2 linked regions of the Pontibacter akesuensis genome follow. The protein of the gene in region 2 interacts with the protein of the main gene of each other region in a pairwise test. Links are inferred from orthologs where the notes say so. Each region holds a gene or a part of one and is shown on either strand. Other genes may lie near its edges.

Region 1 (2,940 bases), 2.1 Mb from region 2 along the record:
TATTCCTTCGCCTCATTGCCCACATAGGTCTCGCCGTTGTCTGCAAAGTGCACCACAGAGGGCACAATCGTGCCGCGGCCCTGGTCGTTGATCGCGATTGGTTTTTTATCTTCAGGATGTATGTAGGCCACCAAGCTGTTGGTCGTACCTAAATCTATACCTACAATTACCTCTTCCTGCTGAAGAGCTCCGGTAGAAAGGTTTATTGCAACTTTTGCCATAGTATCGTCTTTTACGTGAGGCCATCACTAATTAGCGACGGCGCTTGGGCACAAAGTTACAAATAATTTAGGGAGGGATTTGTTTTGAAGGACTAACAGCCCTAGTGCAGACTATGCGCACCTAAAGCAGGCACTGCGTGTTACGCTTAAATCCTGCAGGGCGCAGGTTTATACTTTGCTATTTTAATACTTGATAACGCTGGCGCTATATCAATCAAAACTCGAGACTCAGCACTCAGAACCCAAAACTAATTACTCTTCGTCTTTTACTACCACGATGAACACATCCTCACCTGGGCGCTTCATCAGGTACTTCTCGCGGGCGAATTTCTCCAGCAGTGCCGGGTTACCCATCAGCTCCTTACGGTCTTTTTCTACCTCGGCCATCTTCTCCAGGTAGTGCTCCTTATCCGCCTCCAGGTCGTTTAGCTGCCGGCGCATCTGGTACTGCGTTACAAAGTCGTTTGAATCGAAAAACAGCATCCATACTACAAAAATGACAGAAGCGATAAAATAGAAGTTTCTGAATATTTTGGGGATGCGCTGTATCATAACTCTGGGCTTAAAGTACTCTTACAAAAATAAGGCTGTGAGCTTCATAACCCACAGCCTTAGCTATTATTTTTTCAGAAATCTAAATTTAAAATTTCCGGCCCGGGAAGTATGCTGTCTCCCCTAGTTCCTCCTCAATTCGAAGCAACTGGTTATACTTGGCCATACGGTCAGAACGGGAAGCAGAACCTGTTTTAATCTGGCCTGTGTTCAGCGCAACAGCCAGGTCAGCGATGGTGCTATCTTCTGTTTCGCCGGAACGGTGGCTCATCACGCTCTTATACCCGTGGCGGCGGCCCAGGTTGATCGCGTTGATTGTTTCTGTCAGGGTGCCGATCTGGTTTACTTTGATCAGGATCGAGTTAGCTATTCCCTGGTCGATGCCTTGCTGCAGACGGTCCACGTTGGTTACGAACAGGTCATCACCCACCAGTTGGCACTTGCTGCCAATAGCTTCCGTCAGTTCTTTCCAGCCCTTCCAGTCGTCCTCAGCCATGCCATCCTCAATGGAGTTGATCGGATACTTGTTCACCCAGTCTTTCCAGTAGCTTACCATTTCAGAAGAAGTCAGCTTATCGCCTGTAGACTTCTTAAAGTGGTATTTGCCGGAGGAAGCATCGTAAAATTCGGAGCTGGCTGCATCCATGGCAATCATCATATCGTCTCCCGGCTTGTAACCGGCAGCTTCTATCGCCTGCAATACCACCTCTATCGCCTCTACGTTGGATGCAATGTTTGGCGCAAAACCACCTTCATCACCCACGTTGGTAGATAGGCCTTTCTTCTTCAACACGTTTTTCAGGTGGTGGAACACTTCCGAACCCATACGCAATGCCTCAGAGAAAGAAGGAGCACCAATTGGCATGATCATGAATTCCTGAAAATCAATGGCATTGTCCGCATGGCTGCCACCGTTCAGGATGTTCATCATCGGCACAGGGAGCGTATTCGCGTTCACGCCGCCTACATAGCGGTAAATCGGCATGTTCAGCTCCTGCGCAGCGGCGCGGGCAATGGCAAGCGATACACCAAGTATGGCGTTGGCACCCAGGTTGCCTTTGTTGGTCGTGCCGTCCAGCTCGATCATGATCTTATCCAGCAGGTTCTGCTCGAACACAGGGAAACCGATGATTTCCTCGGCAATCTTCTCGTTTACGTTTTTAACAGCCTGCAGCACACCTTTGCCCATGTACATGCTCTTGTCGTTGTCACGCAGTTCCACTGCCTCGTGCACGCCGGTAGAGGCACCAGATGGCACCGCAGCGCGGCCTAGTATGCCGCTTTCCGTCGTTACATCTACTTCTACAGTAGGGTTGCCTCTCGAATCGAATATCTGTCTGGCTTTGATGTCAGTGATAATACTCATTGCTTTTGTTGTTTTACGATAGTTATACTTTGTTTTTGCTTTGCTCCAGTAGTGCCACAAACTCATCAAATAAATAGGTCGAGTCGTGTGGCCCTGGTGAAGACTCCGGGTGGAACTGCACCGAAAACGCAGGTTTGGTTTTCATGCGCATGCCTTCCACCGTATTGTCATTCAGGTTAATGTGTGTTATCTCTACCTCCGGGTGATTCTTCAGTTGCTCCGCATCCACCACAAAGCCGTGGTTCTGGCTTGTAATTTCGCTTCGGCCCGTTAGCAGGTTCTTTACTGGGTGATTTAATCCCCTGTGCCCGTTGTGCATTTTATAGGTAGCAATCCCATTCGCCTGCGCCAGAATCTGATGTCCCATGCAAATACCGAACATAGGTATCTCTTGCTGCAGTATCTGTTTCACGCTTGCCACTGCATCCTTAGTAGCTGCCGGGTCGCCAGGGCCGTTTGAAATAAAGTAACCGTCTGGGTTCCACTTCTCCATTTCCTCGAAGGAGGTATTGTACGGGAATACTTTTACTTCGCAGCCGCGCTGCATAAAGTTGTTCAGGCTGTTACGCTTCACACCGAGGTCCAAAACGGCTACTCTATACTTAGGGACCTCGGGCTTCAGATCATACTCCGTTGTCGTGCTCACATGCGACGACAGTTCCAGTCCATTCATCGACGGCACAGCATTTAACTTCTTACGCAACTCCTCCACATCCGTTATTTCAGATGAGACGATCGCGTTCATGGCTCCTTTATCCCGAATATGCCGCACAAGAGACCGTGTGTCTATTTCACAAATAC
Region 2 (8,300 bases):
CAAATCAGAAATCAGGCAGATGGCGCTAGAGCGTGGTTTTACAGAGTTGGTTAATAAGCCAGAGTCTTATGAAATCTGCTTTATCCCGGATAATGATTACCGCGGCTTCCTGAAGCGCCGTGTAGAGGGTTTGGAAGAGCAGGTTGCCGGTGGCGAGTTTGTGCTGGAGGATGGCACCGTAGTAGGCAAGCACGAGGGCTATCCGTTCTATACCATTGGGCAGCGAAAAGGCTTAGGCATTGCTTTAGGGTTTCCAGCCTATGTAACTAGGATTGAGAAGGAAATGAACCGCGTGGTGCTGGGTAATTACGAAGAGCTCTCTAAAAATGCGATGACGGTAGGCAAGCTCAACATGTCAAAGTATGAGAACCTCATTGGGCAGCCGATCCCAACCGTTACCAAAGTTCGTTATAACGATTCGGGCACAGAAGCTATAATTGAGCAGGAGGGAGACAAGATGAAAGTTCACTTCCTGAGTGGCGTACATGCCATCGCTCCTGGTCAGGCAGCCGTGTTCTATGAAGGCGACGATGTAGTGGGCGGCGGCTGGATTGAGACAAATTATAACATGGAGTATAACCTGAACGTTTTGCAGTAATGAAGAAAGCCCTCTTTCTGTTGGTGATGGTGACCGCTTTGGTTACAGCCTGTGAGCAAAGTTTTGTGAAACCGGACCCGGAGGCAATGGGCTATGCGTATTATCCGCTTGAGGTGGGCAGTTACCGCATTTATAATGTCACTGATATTCGATTTAAAAGCGATATCGGCGATACCACCCGCTTCCAGATGCGTGAGCGGATCGATACTTCCTTTACTGATCAAACCAATGCACTTGTCTATAAAGTAGTCCGATCAATACGTCCTAACGAAAAAAGCAATTGGGTTGATGACTCGGTGTATGTGGTTACTCGTCCCAACTCGATGCTGCTTGAAACAAAGAACAATACCCCTCGTGTTAAACTTGTGTTTCCTGTGGATGAAGGTACCCAATGGTTAGGCGACGCATACAACAGCAACATATTGAGTAGCTACAATCGCGATCAGGATAGGCGATCAGATTATTACCGAAGCAAAGAGCCTTATACCTATAAAAATGTAGGGGAGCCTTACACACTTAATGGAACAACTTACCAAAATTCCTTAACCGTAATCCAAGGCGAGCCAATTGAAACATGGGTTGGGCTTGATGACCGGAAGGAAGTTTATGTAAAGGACATTGGCATGGTTTACAGACTTTATACACGCATAGTATATTGCAACGAAACAGAGTCCATAAATTGTGAATATGCCATGGGTTACAAACTCTTTGGCCACGAGCGGCACGAAGAGCTAATTTCTTACGGAAAAGAATAAGCCATGCGGCAACTGCTCTTCTTATTTGGTCTGTTGCTATACATGCCTGGGTTTGGGCAGCAGCCTACAGTAGAACAGAAGCGTCTCATTTACTTTACCGATAAGGCGAGTTCGCCCTATTCCCTTGAAAGACCCCTTGAGTTCCTATCCCCAAAATCAATAGAGCGTCGGCAACGGCAGGCAATTCCGCTGATTCCCCGCGACCTGCCTGTGAATCCCGCCTATGTTGCCGGCTTAAAAGAGGCTGGAGTTACCGTCTGGTATACTTCCCGTTGGTTTAATGCTGCCGTGGTGCAGTGCTCCGAAGAAGAGCTGGCGGCGCTGCAAGCACTGCCATTCGTTAAGGGAAACCGCACCCTCAATAGAATAGCCTCACCTACGGGAAAGCAGAACCTTGTGGCAAGCCAAAAACTGGAGGCTGTTTCTGCTGTTGTGGCGTCACCATTATTTGAGAGCGAAGACTACGGTCTTGCATTCCACCAGGCGGACATGCTGGGTGCAGATGAACTGCATGCTGCTGGCTTTGCTGGTCAGGGAATGACCATTGCCGTGTTTGATGCGGGCTTTCCCGGCGTAAACACCATTCCTGCTTTTTCCCACCTCTATCAAAATAATCAATTAAAGGGCACTTTCGATTTTGTGCGGAAGCAGGAGAACGTGTACTCTTCTAGCTCGCATGGCACCTCCGTATTAGCTACGATGGCCGCCTTCGCTCCGGGCAAGTATATTGGTACCGCTTATAGTGCTAATTACCTGCTGCTACGCACCGAGGATGCTGCTTCCGAGCACAACATTGAGGAAATAAACTGGCTGCTGGCCGCTGAATATGCCGACAGCGCGGGCGCCGATGTTATAAACTCTTCCCTGGGCTATACTACATTTGATGAACCTTCGGTGAGTTATACATACCAGGATATGAACGGCAACACCACCTTGGTCTCAAAAGCAGCCGACTATGCAGCATCCACGGGAATACTGGTGGTGGTAAGTGCCGGAAACGATGGAAACAAACCCTGGCAGTACATCAGTGCCCCGGCCGATGCAGACTCTGTGCTTGCCGTAGGTGCAGTAGATTCTTTGGGTGTACGTGCGCCTTTCAGCTCTTTCGGCCCCACAGCAGATGGCCAGGTAAAACCAGATGTGGTAGCGCTCGGCTTGAATGCCTATATACTTAATTCAGCCGGAAACGTGGTGCAGGCCAATGGCACATCCTTCGCTGGCCCCATTATGGCGGGCTTCACCACCAGCTTATGGCAAGCGAACCTTTCGAAGTCTAACATGGAGATGATACAGTTGCTGCGCCAGCTGGGCAGTAACTACGATAATCCTAATAACAGTACCGGCTATGGCATTCCCAACTATAGCCGCATCGTCACATCCCTTCCGGGCGTGAGCCTGCAGGAGCGGGTATATATCTCCAATCCGGTAAGCAAAGATCCTATCATTATAGCATTGGGGCAGGAGTGGCTCGAGCAGCCTGTCGAGGTGCAGGTGTTGGATGCCACAGGCAAATTAATCTACCGCCAGTCCATTCAGCGCGCAAAGGCAGAACAACAGCTGAGTTTACTGCCGCAGCAATTGCAGAAAGGCTTATACTTGTGCCGCATACGGTCAGGAAGTCGCGCGGCCACCCTCCGGTTTGTGAAGCTCTAGCGCCAGCAGCAAGTATAGCTTGTCTTTTTCCTGTTACACAAAATATGCAAGCTTCTGCTTATGGGCTGAACGTAAAGGAAGCTTCTTGCTGCGAATATAGCATTATGGAGTTTTGCCTGTAGCCGCATCTGATAATTCCCGAGGCTTCATTCCTGAAAACTCGTTAAAAAAACTACCTTTGCAAGTATGAGACCAATCATTGCACCCTCTGTACTCGCTTCTGACTTTGCTAACCTGCAGTCGGAGGTAGAGATGCTGAACAAAAGCCAGGCTGATTGGCTGCACATCGATATTATGGATGGCCGCTTTGTGCCAAACATTTCATTTGGATTTCCGGTGATGGAGGCTATTAAGCGGCACGCGAAGAAACCCATGGATGTACACCTGATGATTGTGGAACCGGAGCAGTACATTGAACAGTTCAGGACAGCTGGTGCTGATACGATTTCGGTGCATTATGAGGCCTGTACGCACCTGCACCGCATAGTGCAGCAGATTCAGGCAACGGGTGCCAAGGCAGGTGTTGCCCTTAACCCTCATACGTCAGTAAAGCTGCTGGAGGATGTGATCGCTGATGTGGACATGGTTTGTATCATGTCTGTTAACCCTGGCTTTGGGGGCCAGAAGTTTATCGAAAACACCTATCGAAAGATCGAGGCGCTCAAAGACCTGATCATACAGCGGAGTTCAAAGGCACTGATAGAGATTGACGGAGGGGTAAATGAGAAGAATGCACCCCTGCTCCTGGAAAAAGGGGCTGATGTGCTTGTTGCAGGAAGCTTTGTGTTCTCTGCCGCTGACCCTGTTCAGACAATTTCCAATTTAAAGTCCATCAGCTAAAAAACTAGAAAGATGCTGAAGTATCTGACGGTGTGCTTTATTCTGCTCTTTCCGCTAGGTGTTTCAGCACAACAGGCAACCCTGCGTGGCAAAGTGCTGAACGAACAGCGGGAGCCGCTGGAACTGGCAACAGTTGCCATCAAAGGCACTGCTGTCGGAACACAAACAAGCGCCGCAGGAGAATTTACACTTCAGGTGCCGGCGCAGCCAGATCTGGTGCTGGTGGTACGTTACCTGGGCTACAGAGAGTTGCAGTTGGCAGTTACCCTTCAACCGGGAGAATCGCGGACGCTGCAACTCGTGCTGGAGGCAGACCCACAGCAACTAAAAACCATTGATGTGCGGGGCAAAAACGAAGGCGACACCCGTGACCAGGTAAGTGTTACCAAACTTGATCCGCGCGACATCCGCAACCTGCCTTCCGCTTACGGCGACTTCAACAAAGTTCTTGTAACGCTACCCGGCGTGGTAAGCAACAATGAGCTATCCAGCACCTACTCAGTGCGTGGGGGCAACTACAACGAAAACCTAGTCTACGTCAACAACATCGAAATTTACCGTCCGTTCCTTATCTCCGCGGCACAGCAGGAGGGGCTGTCGTTCGTAAATCCTGACTTGGTCGAAAACATTGAGTTCTCCTCTGGCGGCTGGCAGCCCAAGTATGGCGATAAGCTTTCTTCTGTTCTTAACATCCAATACAAGCAACCCGAAAGGTTTGCAGCCTCAGTCACGGGTGGATTAACAGGAGGCTCTGTGCACCTGGAGGAGGCTTCCACAAACAATAGAGTTTCATACCTGCTGGGTGTTCGGCATAAAAACGGGCGCTACATTTTACAAGGGCTGCAGGTAGACGGAAACTACCAGCCGACTTTCACAGATGCGCAAGCCTATATCAGCTTTGATCTAAGCAAAGGCGAGGCCACTGGAAACACAACTTTGGGAGTGCTCAGCAGCTACGCCAGCAATGACTTTACAGTGGAGCCGGAATCGCAGGAAACTACCTTTGGAACGCGGCAGGCCGCCCTGAGGCTTACTGTCGGGTTTGATGGCCGCGAGTTGATGGCGTACAACACGTTTCAGACCGGACTAAACCTGGCGCATCGTTTTTCTGCCAATTACCTGGCAGAAGTGATTGTTTCCGGGGTGCAGTCGCGGGAGCGGGAGTTTCGGGATGTGGAGGCAGGCTACCGTCTTTGCGACGTGAGCACCACCGGCAATAACTACGGCGAATGCCTGCAGGACCGGGGTATTGGCAGCGAGTACAATTACGCCAGAAATGCCTTGCTGGCGCGCATGGTAACAGCAGAAGTACGTAATAGCCTACTGCTTAGCCAGCGTAGTCATCTGCAGTTCGGAGCTAAAGCAGGCTCAGAGAACATTCAGGACAAACTGCAGGAGTATGGCTTTCAAGATTCAGCAGAATTTGTAACGCAGGATTATTTTCTGGATTCAAAGCTTGAATTAAACACCATGCGCTACAGCGGCTACCTGCAGCACACGATAGAACTGGACTCGCTGAAGACTTTTACCTACGGGATCCGTGCAACTTTCTGGGATTTCAATGGTGAGTTGAACGTCTCCCCACGGGTGCAATATTCCTTTATTACCCGCCGCAACCCTAACCTTTCTTTCAAAGCTGCTTTGGGCGTATACTATCAGCCGCCCTTTTACAGAGAGCTGCGCAATTTCGCCGGAGAGCTTAATTCAGACATTAAGGCACAACGCTCCCTGCACGCCATTGTTGGCAGCGATTACCTGTTTAAGGCATGGGGACGTGATTTCAAACTTACGACGGAAGCTTATTATAAAGCAATGACAAACGTGATTCCGTATGATCTGGATAATGTGCGCTTGCGGTATTATGCACGTAACAACGCCAAAGCCTATGCGGCAGGTTTTGATGTGCGCGTAAACGGGGAGTTTATTCCAAGTGCCGAGTCCTGGCTTAGCTTGGGGGTATTAAGAACACGGGAGAATGTGGAAGGAGATTCCATCTCCGTTTTCAATGCGCAAGGCGAGACTATCGGAAGGCAGGAGCAGGGGTATATCCGCCGCCCAACTGATCAGCTCCTTAACCTGGGTGTTTTCTTTCAGGACCACCTGCCCGACAACCCGACTGTGCGCATGTACCTGAACCTGGTGTACGGCAGCGGTCTTCCTTTTGGTCCTCCCAGTCAGCCAGACTACCGCAACGCTTTTGATGGAAAATCATACAAGCGGGTTGATATAGGTTTTTCTAAAGTGATAATTGTGCAGAGTGATTTGGTAGAGCGCAAAAAGCTGGGGTTGGAAAGTCTATGGATTGGTTTGGAGGTGCTGAACCTGATTGACGCTCAAAACCGTGTTTCCTATACCTATGTGCAGGATGTGGACGGTGTCACCTACGCTGTGCCTAATTACCTGACTGGCCGTAGGCTGAATCTGCGCTTCGTGGCTAAATTTTAGCCTTACCTTAAAATAAAAAGGGGAGCCAGTTCTAGTGGCTCCCCTTTTTATTTTATACTTCATTTCTTATTTCCGCTTTTTCCAATCCTTGTACGCCGTCTCAATTTGTTTGGCATAGGTTTGATACGACTCAGGCTCTGAACTGCCTAGTTGTATGGCCTTCGCGGAAAGCGTGGCAGCTACCTTAAATTCGTTGTTGTGGGCGTAAAGCTTAGCCTTTATCCAGTTGTTATAGAAGTTGTCTTTGATGGCAATAGACTTGTTTATCCACTCCAGTGCCTTCTCGTGGTGTTCTTTCCGCGATAGCATGTATTCGGCACACTGGGCCCAGGTGTACCAGTCATCCGGTGCAGCAGCGGCCAATGCTTTGTTTATATTCTGCAGGGCTTTCTTCTCAATTTCTGTTTCTATGTTCAAAGTAATCCTTGTATTCTCCCAAGCCAGGTTCAGCTTTGCCTTGTTTGTGCTGATGTCTGAGAAGGAGTAAAGCAGTGTTTCGGTGAAAGGTGCCTTTGTAGGTTTCACCTCCAGATAAGCCACGTCATTCAGTTCATTATATCCTTCAAGTCCCCAAAGTGTCGTGTCCCTATTTAGCACCACATGCCACAAAGAATCGCTTTGCGGAAGTATAAATAGCGAGTAGGTTCCAGCGGGTACTCGCTCATGGTTTAGGAAAAGCTCATCCTGAAAAGTAATCAATGTAGCCTCATTAGCTCCGGCACGCCATAGCTGCTTGTACGGCACCAACCCTCCGAAAACTTTACGGCCTTTAACACTAGGCGCATGATAATTTACTGTAACATCAGTCAAACCGATTGTTTGCTTAATCATAGCAGCCGGGCTGGCCTGTGGCAATTGTACCTGCGCATGAGCTGCAGAGACGCTTAAGCCGAAGAGGAAGAATATGAGGCAGGAGAAATATCTTTTCATAGTATATAACATTGAATCTATGTTTTACCAGTTTAAGTGAAAAAATTATGCCAGAAAAAATGTGGCTATTTCGCCAGCAAAGGTATCAATTTATACTTGTTTAGCATTTATACGCCATCGCTCCAGATTTAAAGTTACTGAACAGTACGCCTCAATAGTTTTAGCTGATTAAATACAATCTTGGGTAGAAGGTACTGGAAGATTAGGGAAAGTATAAATTAAATAATTAAATATATAAGTTAATGAAACCTTAGTTTAAATATTTAGTATTATATTAACGAAAATTTGAAACTATTCAAGCAGGATAAGTAGTTGTCCCTTCATGATAGTCAGATAATTCAATCCTATATTAAAATCATTTTCAAACATCTTCAAAAGTAGTCTCCACGGCTTCCAGGAAGACCCAAGGGAAAAAATAATTCGCTTCATGCCATCTGCCGGTGGTTTAGTGAGGCTATTGCTGTGTCAATTTTTCACCTCTTCCAACAATTTTATCACGAAATTACACATGAATGTAAAACCTTTACACAATCAACACGTGCGGGATTACCTAAACTTCCAGCGGGGGCTGCTGGTGCTGGTGTTCTTCCTGCTCACGGCCTTCGGGGCGCAGGCGCAAACGGTAACTACGGATAAGGACGATTATTCCCCCGGCCAATATGTTATAGTAACCGGAACCGGATGGACACCCGGTGAAACAGTATCTTTTGACTTTCATGAGACTCCGCAGGTTTGCACCAGCGACCATCATGTGAGAAATACCATTGCTAATGCTGATGGCAGTATTCTGTATAGCCAGTTTTTGATCAATGAGAAGCATTTAGGAGTTTCTTTTGTATTGACAGCTACAGGCCAGTCTTCAGGTTTAACGGCTGTTACAAATTTTACAGATGCTGGAATACGAAATGTAACAGTTGCTGGTACCTCATTTTGTGCAGGGCAAAATATCAAGGTAAACTTTGAAGCAATTTCTGCAGGTGCTGGCGGCGCCTTCAAAAAGGGAAATATATTTACTGCTCAAATAAGTAATACATCAGGCAGTTTTACAGCTCCTATAAATATTGGTATGCTAGAATCAG

Evidence for each region. Proteins that work in one complex are often made in the same cells at the same time.
Region 1: the proteins of rpe (region 2) and eno interact in binary tests that used the Escherichia coli proteins (3 or more experiments, as listed by UniProt). The link is inferred for Pontibacter akesuensis from one-to-one orthologs.

The regions. Positions count from the first base shown.
Region 1 is NZ_CP014766.1:2,525,977-2,528,916, reverse strand. It holds eno (phosphopyruvate hydratase), read right to left. Parts: upstream 2,140-2,940; coding sequence 862-2,139; downstream 1-861. Other genes in the region: carA (glutamine-hydrolyzing carbamoyl-phosphate synthase small subunit), read right to left, coding at 2,162-2,940; A0W33_RS10855 (FtsB family cell division protein), read right to left, coding at 474-773; hscA (Fe-S protein assembly chaperone HscA), read right to left, coding at 1-221. UniProt on the Escherichia coli protein: Catalyzes the reversible conversion of 2-phosphoglycerate (2-PG) into phosphoenolpyruvate (PEP). It is essential for the degradation of carbohydrates via glycolysis.
Region 2 is NZ_CP014766.1:4,598,742-4,607,041, reverse strand. What follows is about bases 2,144-5,019. They hold rpe (ribulose-phosphate 3-epimerase), read left to right. Parts: upstream 2,144-3,192; coding sequence 3,193-3,846; downstream 3,847-5,019. Other genes in these bases: A0W33_RS19510 (TonB-dependent receptor), read left to right, coding at 3,859-5,019; A0W33_RS19520 (S8 family serine peptidase), read left to right, coding at 2,144-3,006. Outside these bases: tRNA 2-thiouridine(34) synthase MnmA, read left to right, coding at 1-598; A0W33_RS19525 (hypothetical protein), read left to right, coding at 598-1,353; more of A0W33_RS19520, read left to right, coding at 1,357-2,143; more of A0W33_RS19510, read left to right, coding at 5,020-6,291; A0W33_RS19505 (DUF2911 domain-containing protein), read right to left, coding at 6,358-7,221; A0W33_RS19495 (MBG domain-containing protein), read left to right, coding at 7,730-8,300. UniProt on the Escherichia coli protein: Catalyzes the reversible epimerization of D-ribulose 5-phosphate to D-xylulose 5-phosphate.